2 regions of the Cupriavidus sp. SS-3 genome follow, and region 1 is predicted to be linked to the other one. Evidence: predicted binding sites of a transcription regulator. Region 1 holds the regulator's gene; the other holds the start of a gene.

The links. The regulator FliA, encoded in region 1, starts transcription of late flagellar genes. The targets are predictions, from matches to a motif close to CTAAAGTTTNNNNNNNNNNNGCCGNTA.
Region 2: the regulator FliA is predicted to act here: its motif matches at 4,469-4,495, upstream of U9J39_RS05960 (DUF342 domain-containing protein).

What each region holds. Positions count from the first base shown of each region.
Region 1 covers NZ_JAYLVT010000011.1:134,258-141,597, forward strand. The annotation lists gene flgA (flagellar basal body P-ring formation chaperone FlgA) at 1-165, shown strand, start outside; gene flgM (flagellar biosynthesis anti-sigma factor FlgM) at 329-640, shown strand; gene U9J39_RS18255 (flagellar protein FlgN) at 646-1,107, shown strand; gene U9J39_RS18260 (hypothetical protein) at 1,443-1,736, opposite strand; gene U9J39_RS18265 (flagellar protein FlhE) at 2,038-2,475, opposite strand; gene U9J39_RS18270 (RNA polymerase sigma factor FliA) at 2,475-3,191, opposite strand; gene U9J39_RS18275 (MinD/ParA family ATP-binding protein) at 3,289-4,080, opposite strand; gene flhF (flagellar biosynthesis protein FlhF) at 4,092-6,431, opposite strand; gene flhA (flagellar biosynthesis protein FlhA) at 6,442-7,340, opposite strand, start outside.
Region 2 covers NZ_JAYLVT010000003.1:7,298-14,637, reverse strand. The annotation lists gene U9J39_RS05970 (FAD-binding oxidoreductase) at 1-1,169, opposite strand, end outside; gene U9J39_RS05965 (CapA family protein) at 1,396-2,508, shown strand; gene U9J39_RS05960 (DUF342 domain-containing protein) at 2,790-4,403, opposite strand; gene U9J39_RS05955 (class I SAM-dependent methyltransferase) at 4,592-5,434, shown strand; gene U9J39_RS05950 (DUF1415 domain-containing protein) at 5,435-6,046, opposite strand; gene U9J39_RS05945 (TIGR03862 family flavoprotein) at 6,138-7,340, shown strand, end outside.

The DNA of each region.
Region 1 (7,340 bases):
GGCCAGACCGTCACCGTGGCGGTCGAGGGCGACGCCTTCCAGATCACCAGCGAAGGCAAGGTGCTGGCCGACGCCGCCACCGGCAATACCGTGCAGGTACGGCTGCGCAACGGCCAGGTGGTCAATGGCCTGGTGCGCAGCGGCGACACCGTGGTGCTGCAATGACGGTGCGCCAGGTGCTGTAATCGTGGCTGAATTGACTGGAATCCCGGGGCAGGCGGCGTGCGAAAATGCCGCCGCAGCCGCCGTGCAGCGAATCCGGGCCAGGCGCCCTAAAGAATTCGCCTGCGCGTCCGTAATGCCATAGGAAACCAGCAAGGATCGCCCCGTGAAGATCAACCACTCCACCTCGTCCCGTCCGGCCGACGCCGCCGCTGGCGACGCCGCCCGGCCCCACGCCGCCCCGGCCGCCGCCGATGCGGCCACGCCGTCCGCCGGCCTGAGCGTCAGCCCGCTGGCCGCCCAGGTGCGCGACATCAGCGCCCGCCTGGCCCAGCCGGCTGACGACGATATCGATACCGCCAAGGTCGAAGAGATCCGCCAGGCCATCGCCGAAGGCCGGATCCGCATCGACCCGGGCAAGATTGCCGATGGCCTGCTCGCCACCCTGCGCGAGCTCGGCCAGGCCGACCCCAAATAGCCACCATGAGCCAGAGCCTGATCCAGTCCCTGCAGCGCGAAACCGAAGGCATCCAGGCCTTCGGCCAACTCCTCGCCGAAGAGCGCGACGCCCTCAAGCGGGGCGACTTCCAGTCCCTGAGCGGGCTGCTGACGCGCAAGGTCGAACTGGGCCAGGCTTTGTCCCGCCAGCTCAAGGCCCGCGAAGCCCAGATGGGCGCGCTGGGCCTGCGCGCGGGCCCAGAAGGCCAGTTGCTCGGCCGCCAGGTCGAACCGGCCGTGGCCGATGCCTGGCGCGGGCTGATCTTTGCGGCCCGCACCGCGCGTGACGCCAATGCGCTCAACGGGGCGGTGGTGGACGCCCATCTCGACTTCACCCGTGAAGCCATCCAGGCGCTGCGCCAGCATAGTGGCGGGGATGCGGGGTTGTATGGGAAGGATGGGAAGGCGGCGGCGGGTGTGGGTGGGGTTAGTCTGGCGGCCGGGTAAGGGTTCGGTTGCTGTGCGCTTTCTGCAATGGCAATAGCGTGCGCGTTCACTTCGTTGATGCGCTCGCCCTCACCCCAACCCTCTCCCGCAAGCGGGAGAGGGAGTACACAAGCGGGAATTGGAAAGCTCGAGGCAATGATGACGCTGCAGGTTTTCTCCCCTCTCCCGCTTGCGGGAGAGGGGCGGGGGTGAGGGCCGGCGGTGGTAATAGCGACGGCCTTCACTTCGTTGATATTCCCGCCCTCACCCCTAACCTCTCCCACAAGCGGGAGAGGGAGTACACAAATCGTGCGCGGGACCACGCCACCGTCGTGGTGGCAGATATGATTCGCAGCTCAAAGCGGTGGCTCAAATAGGTGGAAGTCCCAAATCCAACCCTCAACCGCCGGCTCTTCGCAGCGCACGCGCATAGTGTTGTGCTTGCTCCCGACCTTGGTTAGATAGCACTTGGTATTGATTGGCAACATCTGGAAGTTCTCGCTCTGCGCACTGGCATCCTCTTCGGTAGCGTAGAGCTTAACGGCAGTAATGGTCACGCTTGGCGTAAAACTGATGCGCAGACCCGTGACAAATACGTACGCTCCGGCCATAAGCGTAAGCAATCCCAAGGTAATGAATATCTTCCTCATGGTCTACCAGTTGGTGGACGCGCCATGCTTCCAACCTTTTGGATACAGCCTTCTTTCCACGACACGGTTGGACTTGCTAACCACGAATAATAGCTCGGCGGGCGTAATGGGCGTCTGTATGTTGCGTGGGTCATGTGCCAGGATGCCGATGTTCTCCAATGCTTGAGCGGTGTTCGTCGAGCATGAATTCTTGAGAAGATCATATTTCATTGCCCGCTTTCACACGGCTTTCCCTGGATCGCCTGATGTTCCATTTTTTCGTCACTTGTTGATAAGTGACGAAAAAACGGAACATTCATCCCTACCTGAACCCCACCACCACCTCATTACTCCGCCCCTGCAACACCGGCACCAGGCTCCCCTGCCCCGGCACCCGGAACGCAAACACAAACCCCTTGGTGGCATCGTCGCCGAAGAACGCATCGGTCTTGCCCTCGGCCTGCGTCAGCAACACGCAGCGTTGCGCATTGCACAGGTAGGCCTGCAGTTCCGCCGGCGGCGTCTTGGCGAAGCTGTAGCGCCAGCGCACCGAGGTAATGACCCCTTCCGATTGCGGCAATACGCCGGTGGGCAGGATTGGCGGCGATACCGCGCGCTGGCCGCGGCCGTGCAGGGCCGGGCCGTTGACCGAGCCGGTCCAGGCGTGGCGGGTGCCGGCGTCGAACGCGGCCCACGCGCACGCCGATACCGCGGCCAGCAGCCAGCAAGCGCCACGCGCGGCGCGCGCCTTGCCGGGCATCACAGCAGGCCGCGCAACTGGCTGCGCAGCCGGTTGATGGCCTGGCCGCGGATCTGGCATACGCGCGACTCGGTCACCTCGAGCACGGCGCCGATTTCGCGCAGGTTCAGTTCCTGGTCGTAGCACAGCGACAGCACCAGCTTCTCGCGCTCGGGCAGGCGTTCGATGGCGCGGACCAGTGCCTCGCGCATGCCGCTTTCCATCAGCACGGTCAGCGGGTTGCCGTCGTCGCTGCCGCCGAGGTGGCGGTCGAGAAAGTCTTCTTCGCCGGAGCGCTCGAAGTCTTCATAGTGCAGCAGCTGGCAGCCATAGACCTCGTTGAGCAGCAGCTGGTATTCGTCCAGCGGCATCTCCATGGCCTCGGCCACTTCGGAGTCGATCGGCGTGCGGCCGAGCTTCTGTTCCAGGTTGCGCTGGGTGCGTTCGATGCGGCGGGTGAACTGGCGCAGGCTGCGCGATTGCCAGTCGTTGGCGCGCACCTCGTCGAGCATGGCGCCGCGGATGCGCTGGCTGGCGTAGGTCTCGAAGCGCGCGCCGTGGGTGTCTTCATAGCGCTTGGCGGCGTCGAGCAGGCCGATCATGCCGGCCTGGATCAGGTCGTCGATCTGCACGCTGGCGGGCAGCCGCGCGGCGAGCTGCAGCGCGATGCGGCGCACCAGCTGGGCGTGCGCCTTGACCACATCGGCCTGTTCGAGCTTTCCCTGGATCGTGTACATGGTGCAATTCTCGTGACTGCTGGATGGCTGGACCGGTACGCCTTGGCGTGCCGGCTGGCTCAGGCTGTGGTGGTTTCGGGTGGCATGGCTGGCAGGCTCAGGCCATGGCGGGCGCGGCTGCTGGCGCGGCGGCATCCGCGCGCAACGGCCAGGCGCCGATGCCGCCGGCGCTGCGGCGCAGGGCCGCGGTGGCCGGCGCGGCCGGGAAGGCATCGACCACGCAGCGGCCCAGCTGCGCGGCGCGCGCCACCAGCGGATCCGCCGGCAGCCAGCCCGCGCACAGCACTTCGACGCCGAGGTACTGGCTGGCAGTGCGCGCCAGGTTGCGCAGGATGGCCTGCACCGTGGCTTCGCTGGCCGCCAGGTTGACGATCAGGTGGAACTGGCGCCACGCATACAGGTGGTGCAGCCGCTTGATGCAGGCGTAGGCGGCGGTGATCGATGCCAGCTCCGGGCGCATCACCACCAGCACGTTGTGCGCATCGCCCGCAAGCGTCGACAGCGCGCCGTCGGCGTCGGGGGCGGCATCGACCAGCACGCTGCGGAAATCGTTCGTCGCCGCCTGCGCCAAGGCAGCGCCCGGCACCGGCCGGCCCGCCGGCAGTACCGACAGCACGCCTTGCGGGCTCACGCCCGCCGCCGCATCGAGCGACAGCCGGCCCGCGTGGACGTCAGCCAGCGTGCCCGCCGGCCTGGCGCCGGACCAGCGCGTGGCAGGGGCGTTGGCGTCTTCGTCGACCAGCAGCACGCGCTCGCCTTGCATCGCCAGCGCATGCGACAAACCCAGCGCCACGGTGGTCGCGCCGGCGCCGCGTTCGCTGGCGAGCACGGCGATGCGGCGCGTGGTGCGCGGCGCCAGCATGCGGCGCAGGCTCGCGGCCTGGTCCATGGCGAGGGTGCTCACTGCAGGGCCTCCGCGGCGGCAGCGGGCGCGGCGTTGCCGCGGCCCGGATAGTTTTCCAGCACGTCGAGCAGCGCCAGCATGCGGCCCATGCCTTCATTGAGCACGGTGCCCGGCACCGGCACGCCCGGGCGCACCGTACGGCCGGCCAGGCGCGCCAGGAACGCGGGCGCGGCCGCGGTGGGCGCGTGTTCCAGGCGCAGCACCGACAAGCCCAGCTGCAGTGCGGCCACGGCGGCGGCATCGGGCGCATCCCCTGCGTCCTGCGCGAAATGGTCGATGGCGTGGCGCAGCGTGCGCAGGCCGGCCTCGGCCGCGTCGGTCCACAAGGCCCAGCGGGCCACCTGCGCGGCATCCTGCGCCAGCGCCGGATCGCACAGCAGGTAGCGTGTATCGAGCAGCTCGCCGGTAGCACGGTCGGCCAGGCGGGCCACCACCAGGCAGGCGTCGATGCCGCCATCTGGCGTGCCCTTGCCGCGCACCGGGCTGTCCGGCACGCGCACCTCGGCGGTTGCCAGCCAGCGCACGGCATCGCGCTCGCGCACGGTGTCTTCGCCGACGGCATGGAAGGTCAGCGTATCCGCCAGCGCATCCAGCTTCCACGCGGTGCCGGCGCTGACCACGCGCGCGGTCTTGCGCGCGCTGGCCACCCAGCGCTCGCCGGCCAGCTGCCAGCGCGCCAGCGTGGCGGCGGACGGCACTGCCTCGATCAGGTTGACGACCTTGCGCGCGGCGCTCATCGCGGCGCGCAGGTTGGCGGCATCCGATTCGGCTTCACCCAGCGGCTGGCCGGCACGGCCAGTGGGCGTGACGGTGGCGGCCAGCGGCATGCCGTTGCGGTCGGCCAGCCACAGCGTGTGCTGGACCGGCTGGGGCGAGCGGCGCCCGGGCACGGCCACCTGCAGCGTGGCGGCGACGGCCAGCACGTACTGGTCGCACTGGCGCGTCACGTCACGGCACACCGCTTCGCGCACCTGCTGCGACATCGCGCGCAGGGCTGGCGCGCCGGCGCCGCGCTGCTGCCACAGCGAGCGGGCCAGGTCGAAGCCCAGGCCCGCGCCGTTGAGTTCGGCCACGCACTGGCCGAGCGCGTCGGCGCTATCGGTCAGCGAGCGCAGCACATCGGTGGCGCCACCGCGCGCGCTTGTCTCTTCACCCGCACCAGCTGCCGCACGGCGCGCCGCATCGGCATCGGCGAAAACAGAGCCGCGGCGCGGCGTCAGGAAGGCGCGCTCGACCAGCGCGGTGCTGTTGGCGAGCTCCAGGTGCTCGGGCACGCGCTGGCCGGTGGAGGCATAGAACACCGGCAGCCGGTGGCGGATCACCACGTCCAGCACCGATCCCAGGTGCGTCGCTTCATCCAGCTTGCTGATGATGCAGCCGTCGATGCCGCCGCCATCCGGCGCGGCGTCGTGGCGGTAGGCGTGCACCACCTCGTTGAGGGTATCGCCATGGCTGGCGCCGTTGAGCAGCAGCACGCGCTGCACCGGCGCAGGCACGCCGGCCAGCATGGCGATCTGTTCCGACAGGCTGCGGTCGCGCTGGCTCATGCCGACGGTGTCGATGATCACCAGGTGCTTGTCCTTCATCGCCGCCAGCGCGAAGCGCAGGTCGGCGGCGTCTTTCACGGCATGCACCGGCACGCCGAGGATGTCGCCATAGATGCGCAGCTGCTCATGGGCGCCGATACGGAAGCTGTCGGTAGTCAGCAACGCCAGCTTGTCGGCGCCGTGGCGCAGCACGTAGCGCGCCGCCAGCTTGGCCGTGGTGGTGGTCTTGCCCACGCCGGTGGGGCCCACCAGCGCCAGCACGCCGCCCTGCGCGAACAGGTGGTCCTCGTCGCCCAGCACCGGCAGCTTGCTGGCCAGTTCGCCGCGGATCCAGCCCATGGCCGCGGGCCGGTCATAGCCCAGCGGCAGCCGCGCCAGCAGCGTGCGCGCCAGTTGCCCGGAGAAGCCTGCGCCGACCATCCATTCGAACAGCGATTCGCGCAGCGGGTCGCTCGCGGCCACGCCGTGCGCTGCCGCGCTCGGGGCCACGCCCGGCGCGGCGCCGATGCCGGCCAGCTGGCGCTCCAGCATGGCCCGCATCGATTGCAGCTCGCCGCGCAGGTCGCCGATGGCCGCGGGCTCAGGTGCCGGTACCTGCGCCGGTGCCGGCGGCACATACACCTGCGCGCCGGCCGACACGCTGCCCAGATCGGTATCGCGCATGGCGACGATCTCCACCCCGCCCTCGACGGTGCGGTTGGACAGCACCACGGCATCCGGGCCCATGGCTTCGCGCACCTGGCGCATGGCTTCGCGGCCGTTGGCCGCGACAAACTTGGCTACGCTCATCGTTGACTCCTCACGCGCCGATCATGGCGGTGATGCGGATATTGCGGTTGTCCGGCACCTCGGCGTGCGACAGCACGCGCAGCTGCGGCATGGTCCGGCGCAGGAAGCGCGCCATCAGCGGACGCAGCTGCGACGGCACCAGCAGCACCGGGTCCATGCCCATCTGCTCCTGGCGCGTAACCGCGCCCTGGGTCTGCTGCAGCAGCGCGTCGGCCAGGCCCGGCTCGATGCCGCCGCCGTTGGTCAGCGCCTGCGACAGCACGCGCTCCAGGCCGGCGTCGAGGCCGATCACCTGCAGGTCGGCATTGTTCGGGAACAGCTGCTGCGTGATGGCGCGGCCCAGCGCCACGCGGACCATCGCGGTCAGCTCGTTCGGATCACTGATCTTGGGCGCGTGCTCGGCCACCACATCCAGGATGGTGCGCATGTCGCGGATCGGCACGCCTTCGTCCAGCAGGTTCTGCAGGATCTTCTGCAGCGCCGTGAGCGAAATCGTCTTCGGCACCAGGTCTTCGGTCAGCTTGGGCGAATCCTTGGCGATGCGGTCCAGCAGCGCCTGCACTTCCTGGCGGCCCAGCAGCTCGGCCGCGTGCATGTGGATCAGGTGGTTCAGGTGCGTGGCCACCACGGTGCTGGCATCGACCACGGTATAGCCGTACGCCTGCGCCTGCTCCTTGATGCCCGCGTCGATCCACACCGCCGGCAGGCCGAAGGCCGGATCGCGCGTGGCCGCGCCGGGAAGCGTGCCGCTGACCTGGCCCGGGTTGATCGCCATCCACTGTCCGGGCATGGCCTCGCCGCGGCCGATCTCCACGCCCTTGAGCGTGATGCGGTAGGCGTTGGGCTTCAGTTCCAGGTTGTCGCGGATATGAACGACGGGGACCAGGAAGCCGATCTCCTGCGCCACCT
Region 2 (7,340 bases), on a different contig from region 1:
GGACTGTCCCAGCGCCCGTGCAGGTTCATGATGAATTTGGCATCGCGGTTGGCGTAGGCGGTGGCGTCGGGCGCGACGCGGTTGGTCTGCCCGCCCATGGCGCCGATAAAGACCTCGCATTGCGGCGACGGCAGCTTGCCGATCTGCTCGATCAGCATCGCGATCAGCCCGTCGTCCAGCCCGGCGAAGTTATGCGACTTCCAGTAGTTGCGCGCACCCGGCGTCAGCAGCGGATCGAAAGCCTGCTGCCACGCGGTGAGCGGCATCGGCCCCAGGTGCTCGCCATACGGGGTGCCAAGTTGGCGCAGCGGCTCCACCAGTTGCGGCCCCTGGTCCGGGGGACCGATATAGCAGATCGCCAGCGCCGCGACCGGCTTGCCGTGCGCCTCGGGCGGCAGGAACGGCAGCGGCGGCGCCTGGCGCAGCACCACCCACACGGTCAGCTCGTCGGGCATCGATTCATACAGCTCGCGATAGGCCGGCAGCACGCTGGCGGCCTGCTCCAGCGGATAGACGATCAGTCCGCCATAGACCTGCGGCCCGACCGGATGCAGGCGGAACTCGAACATCGTCACCACGCCGAAGTTGCCGCCACCGCCGCGCAGTGCCCAGAACAGATCGGCGTTCTCGTCGCTGCTGGCGCGCACCAGCTTGCCGTCGGCGGTAACGACCTGCGCCGACACCAGGTTGTCGACCGTGGTGCCGAACTTGCGGCTGAGCCAGCCGAAGCCGCCGCCCAGCGTCAGCCCGGCCACGCCGGTGGTGGAATTGATGCCGAGCGGCGTGGCCAGGCCCTGCGCCTGCGCTTCATGGTCGAAGTCGCGCAGCGTGGCGCCCGGCTCCACCCACGCGCGTTGCGCGTGGGGATCGACGCGCACCGAGCGCATCGTCGACAGGTCCAGCACCATGCCGCCCTCGCAGATCGCCAGCCCGCCGATGTTGTGGCCGCCGCCGCGTACCGACAGCAGCACCCCATGCTCGCGCGCGAAGTTCACCGCCGCTGCAACGTCGGCGGCGCCTGCGGCCTGCACGATCCACTGCGGATGGCGGTCGATCATCGCGTTCCAGATCCGGCGCGCGTCGTCATAGCCGCCGTCGCCCGGCTGCAGCAAGCGTCCGCGCAACTGCGCCTTAAGTGCTTCAATATGTTCCTGCGATGGCTGGGCCATGATCTGCCTCCCGATGCTGATTGTGAACATCGGACGACACGCGGCGTCAGGAGCAAAAAAATGGCCACGAGGACCGATGACTTCATCATTTAAGGCAGGCACCGCGCGAATGTAAATGCGCGCTGCGCGCGGCGCATTCCGCGGGTGGGGCCCGGATCCAGCCGTGGCCGCGCGGCCTATCATGGAGGCACGGCGGCACGGTGCCCGCGCGCCGTGCGCCTGCACGATGGACCCTGCCAGCCAACCTCCCCTGTTCCTGTGCGGCGACGTGATGACCGGTCGCGGCATCGACCAGATCCTGGCGCATCCCAGCCAGCCGCTGCTGCATGAATCGTACGTGCATTGCGCGCTCGACTACGTGCGCCTGGCGGAACGCAAGGCCGGCCCGATCGCACGCCCGGCCGGGTCGGACTATCCGTGGGGCGATGCGCTGGCGGAACTGGCAAGCCGCGCCGCGCGGCCGCGCATCGCCAACCTGGAAACCGCCATCACCACCAGCAACGATGCCTGGCCCGGCAAGTCCGTGCACTACCGCATGCATCCGCGCAACGTCGATTGCCTGCAGGCCGCCGGCATCGACTGCGCGGTCCTCGCCAACAACCATGTGCTGGACTGGGGCCGCGCGGGCCTGGCCGATACGCTGGACGCGCTGGACGGGGCGCACATCGCGCACGCCGGGGCCGGCGCCGACGAGGCCAGCGCGGCACGCGCCGCAGTGCTGCCTCGGCCCGGCGGCGGTCGCGTGGTGGTGCTCGCCTTCGCCATGACTAACGCCGGCACGCCGGCGGCGTGGCGCGCCACCGCCGGGCACTCGGGCGTGAACCTGCTGGACGACTGGTCCGCGGCCTCGCAGCAACACATTGCCGCGCAGGCGCGCCAACTGCGGCGCCCAGGCGATGTCATGGTGCTGTCGATCCACTGGGGCCCGAACTGGGGCTACCACATCGACCCCGCGCAGCGCGCCTTCGCCCGCGCGGTGGTCGAGCATGCAGGCATCGACATCGTGCACGGGCATTCCTCGCACCATCCGCTCGGCATCGAGCTGCATGCCGGCAAGCCTATCCTGTATGGCTGCGGCGACTTCATCAACGATTACGAGGGCATTGGCGGATACGATAGCTACCGCCCCGACCTGGCGCTGATGGCATTCGTCAGCTTCGCTGGCGGCGGCAGTGCGGAGCTGCGGCTGGTGCCTTTGCGGCGCAGCCACTTCCGGCTGGCGTATGCGCGCGAAGTCGACATGGCATGGCTGCAAGCCATGTTCGAAGCACAGGGACGCGCGCTTGGCACACGCGTGGCGCGCAGCGGACTGCACGAGTTGCGGCTATGGGCGGCATGAGCCGCAAGCCTACCCTGCCACGATTCCTGTACTTGCCGGTGCTTGCCCGCACTTGCAAAAGGGCCGGCGCAAAAACAGAAAGGCCAGCGCGATGGCTGGCCTTCCCGTTCATTCAAGTGCCACGTGTGTCGGTTCGGTGTAACGCTTCCACAGAGTGCTGATCCGCTTCTGCATTCATTGCCCAACGCTAGCTCGGTCGCCCATCCTGCGGCACCCCAGGACATACCTGCAGGATAGTACAAATCCCCGCGGATCAAAGCGGGATCAACGAAGCGCACGCTTCAGCCGACCATGATGCGGTCGTCGACCAGCCGGATCTGGCCACCGGGCTTGTCTTCCATCACTTTGAGCACGCGGCTGCCCACCTGCAGGGTGACCCCGCCATGGATGCGCCGCGGGGCGTCGATGACGGCCTCGGCGGCGGGCTGCATCTGCTGCCCCAGGTCGGTCAGGCGCGCCTCCAGCTCGAACAGGTCGCGCGACAGCTTGAACAGGGTCGCGCGCGCCTTTTCGCGCAGGTCGCCGACGGCGCGCTCCGGGTGCTTGGCAAAGAAGTCCACCAGCTGCCTGACCTTGTTCTGCTCTTCCAGCATGCGCCGGCGCTCGGCCTCGAGCGCGGCGCGCTGGGCGTCGGCATAGGGATTGAGGCCGACCTGGATGCTGGTGGCGGTGCCGGCCGGCGCGCCCAGCACCGCGGCGCGCACCGCCAGCAAGGCGCGGCTGCGGCCGCCGCTGATGCTGCCCTGCACGCCGGTGCCGCCCACCACGATGCGCTGGCCGGCGGCGACATCGCTCTGGCGGATGCCGCTGTCGACGGTGACTTCGGTGCCGGCCTCGACCACCGCATTCTCGATGAAGCGCGCCTTCACCGCGCCCTTGCAGCGCACGCTGGCGCGGCTGATACCGCCTTCGGCATGGGCGCTTTCCGACTTGCCGATAATGCCGCCCTTGACGATGACGTTGCCGCCGGCCTCGACGCTGGCGGCTTCGATGGTGCCTTCGACCACCACGTCGCCGCTGACGTTGACCGACATGCCGGTGCGGATGTCGCCCGACACGCGCAGCGTGCCATCGAACGCCACGTTGCCGGAGTGCAGGTCCACCGATTCCACCTGCACCACGGGACTGACCGAGATGCCGTAGACCCCGACCACCGGCGACCCGGCTATCACCGCGCGCAGCAGCCCGGGGTCGTCCGCATCGGTCGCCGCGCCGGTCAGGCCCTCGGCAAACGGCGGGTCGTCGACCGGATCGGCGGCGATCGGCTGGCCGAACACGTCGACGCCGGCATGGCCCGGCACCGCCGCAATGCGCCGCATCAGCGGCGTGCCGGGGCTGACCAGCAGCAGGTTGCCCAGCTCGCGCAGGTCCACCTTGCCGGCATCGTCGTCGCGCTGCGCCGGCTTGCGTGGCTCCAGCAGGTTGATGAAGCGCGCCGGCTCGCCCTGCCGCGGCGACATGCCGGCGGCAATGGTGCGCAGCTCGCAGCCGCCTTCGGCCAGCGCGGCGTCCAGCGCGAGGGATTGAATCGGCGCCACCACGCCGCGCTCCGCGACGGCGCGGCGGATCTCGTCCGCGCTGACCGGCCGGCCGCCCTCCGGCGGCATCAGCGTCAGCCGCACCGCCAGGCCGTCGGCGGTGATGTCGAGCTCGAACGCGCCGTCGACCAGTGCGCCGATGGTGGCGTCGATCTCATGCTCGGCCCGCTGGCATTGCGCCAGGAACTGCGCCACCGCGCGCGCATCCAGCCGCGCGCCGGACCAGCCCAACCCCTCCAGGCACTGCTGCAGGGTGGCCAGGTCCGGCGGCAGCCGGCCCGGCTGCGGCGTGTAGCGTGCATGCACCTGTTCGCCCGGCTCGGCAAGCTCCAGGCGCAGTCCCGATTCATGCGTCATGCGTCCCCTGAATCGTCTGGCGGCGACGGCGCAAGCCGGCGCTCTGCTTGTTATCGATTCATCACCAACGGCAGGCGCGCCGGGAACTTTAGCGCACACGGCAAGCCCCGGCGGCCGCCGGCCGACTTTTCGGTAAACTGTCGCCATTCCGGAGCGCGCCGCGCTCCGCAGCCTGTGCAGTCCCCTCCATGTCAAATACCCACGAAATCCGCCCCGGCCAGTCCATCGAGCTGCTCAAGGAACTCCATATCCTGACCCGCGACGGCAAGATGAACCAGGACAGCCGGCGCAAGCTCAAGCAGGTCTACCACCTGTTCCAGTTCATCGAACCGCTGCTGCAGGAAGTCAAGGCCGCGCGCGGCCGCGTCACGCTGGTAGACCACGGCGCCGGCAAGTCGTACCTGGGCTTCATCCTGTACGACCTGTTCTTCAAGGCCCTGCAGGACGACTCGCACATCTATGGCATCGAAACCCGCGAAGAACTGGTGAAGACCTCGCAGGCGCTGGCGGCGCGGCTGGGTTTTCCGGGGATGTCGTTCCTGAACCTGTCGGTGGCGGACTCGATCACCTCGCCGCAGCTGCCGCCCACCGTCGACGTGGTCACCGCGCTGCATGCGTGCAATACCGCCACCGACGACGCCATCCGCTTCGCGCTGGCCAAGCGCGCGCAGCACATCGTACTGGTGCCGTGCTGCCAGGCCGAGGTGGCAGGCGTGCTGCGCAAGCACAAGGGCAAGCTGCTGGCGGGCAATCCGCTCACGGAGATCTGGCGCCACCCGCTGCATACGCGCGAGTTCGGCAGCCAGGTGACCAACGTGCTGCGTTGCCTGCAGCTGGAGGCGCACGGCTACCAGGTCAGCGTGACCGAGCTGGTCGGCTGGGAACACTCGATGAAGAACGAGCTGATCATCGCGCAGTACAAGGACCTGCCGCGCCGGCGTCCGGCCGAGCGGCTGGAAGAGGTGCTGGGGCGGCTGGGACTGGAAGAGCTGCGCGAGCGCTTCTTCACCGAGCCGGCAGCGGTGGCGTAACTACGGCTTCCCGGACTCGGACCCTGACTCGGTCCCGGGTTCAGCCTCGCCCGCCATCCAGCGTCGCCAGCCCTCGTGGCCGAGGCGCCGCATGACCGCCTGGTTGCGCTCGTAGATGTCAGCCGCATCGGGAAACGCCGCCGCCGCGCGCGCGATCGAATCCTCGCGCAGCAGGTGCAGGATGGGGTACGGCGCGCGGTTGGTGTAGTTCTCGATATCGTCCGGCTCGGTCCCGGCAAACTGGTAGTGCGGATGGAAGCTGGCGATCTGCAGCGTGCCTTCCAGCCCCAGGCTGGCGAGCAGGCGTTCGGCGAAGTACAGCAGGTCGTTGAAGTCGAGGAAATCGGCCACCGCGTGCGGCAGGATCAGCAGGGTGGTGTCGATCTGCGCCGGATCGGCATCGGCCAGCAGGCGCAGTTCGCGCTCCAGGTCATCCATCACATCGGGCGCCTCGGTGACAGCGCTGACCACATAGCGCACCTGCTCCTTCACGTACACGCTCTTGGCGAACGGGCACAGGTTGAGCCCGATCACCGCGCGTTCCAGCCAATGGCGGGTGGCGGCAATGACGGCATCGTCGGGCTGGCTGGCGGAGTGCGTGGCGGAAGACATGATGGCAAGGTGCGGCAAACCGTCATTCTAGCGCTGCCGCAGGCTCTATAATCCGCGGCGGAAACACCCCCTGTCCTGCCGAGCCCCGCCGATGCCCTCTGCCGCCATGCCCGCCCCTGACCATGCCACTCCCGACGTTGCCGTCATCGGCGGCGGCCCGGCCGGCCTGATGGCCGCCGAAGTGCTGGCGGCGCAGGGTGCCAGCGTGGCCCTCTATGACGCGATGCCGTCGGTCGGCCGCAAGTTCCTGATGGCCGGCAAGGGCGGCATGAACCTGACCCATGCCGAGCCGGAGCCGGCCTTCCTGGGCCGCTACGGCGCGCGCACCGGGCAACTCGCGCCGATGCTGGCGGACTTCGGCGCGCAGGCGCTGCGCGACTGGGTGCATGGGCTTGGCATCGAGACCTTCGTCGGCAGCTCCGGCCGCGTCTTCCCCACCGACATGAAGGCCGCGCCGATGCTGCGCGCGTGGCTGCACCGGCTGCGCGAGTCGGGCGTGCAGTTCCATATGCGGCATCGCTGGCTGGGTTGGGACGATGGAGACGGCGATGACGGCGCCCGGCATGCGCTGCGCTTTGCCACGCCGCACGGCAACACGGTCGTGCGCGCGCGCGCCGTGGTGCTCGCGCTGGGTGGCGCCAGCTGGGCCAGGCTGGGGTCCGATGGCGCATGGGTGCCGCGCCTGGCCGGGCGCGGCGTCGAGATCGCGCCGCTGCGTCCCGCAAACTGCGGGTTCGACGTGGCATGGAGCGAGGACTTTGCCGCGCGCTTTGGCGGCGCGCCGGTCAAGCCGGTGGCAATCGCGCTGAATGACCGTGACGGACACGCGCACTACCGCCAGGGCGAATTCGTCATCAGCCGCGACGGCATCGAAGGCAGCCTGGTCTATGCACTGTCGGCACCGATCCGTAACCGCATCGAAGCCGATGGCGAGGCCACCATCCATCTCGACCTGCTGCCGTCGCACAGCGCCGAACAGGTCAGTGCGCAGGTCGAGCATCCACGCGGCTCGCGTTCGTTGTCGAGCCACCTGCAGAGCCGGCTCGGCATCACCGGCGTCAAGGCCGGCCTGCTGCGCGAATGCCTGTCCCGCGACGCCATGCTCGATCCCGGCACGCTGGCCCTGTCACTGAAGGCGCTGCCATTGCGCGTGCTGCGCCCGCGCCCGATCGACGAAGTCATCAGCAGCGCCGGCGGCGTGCGCTTCGAAGCGATGGATGCCAGCCTGATGCTGCGCGCCGTGCCCGGCGTGTTCTGCGCGGGCGAGATGCTGGACTGGGAAGCGCCCACCGGC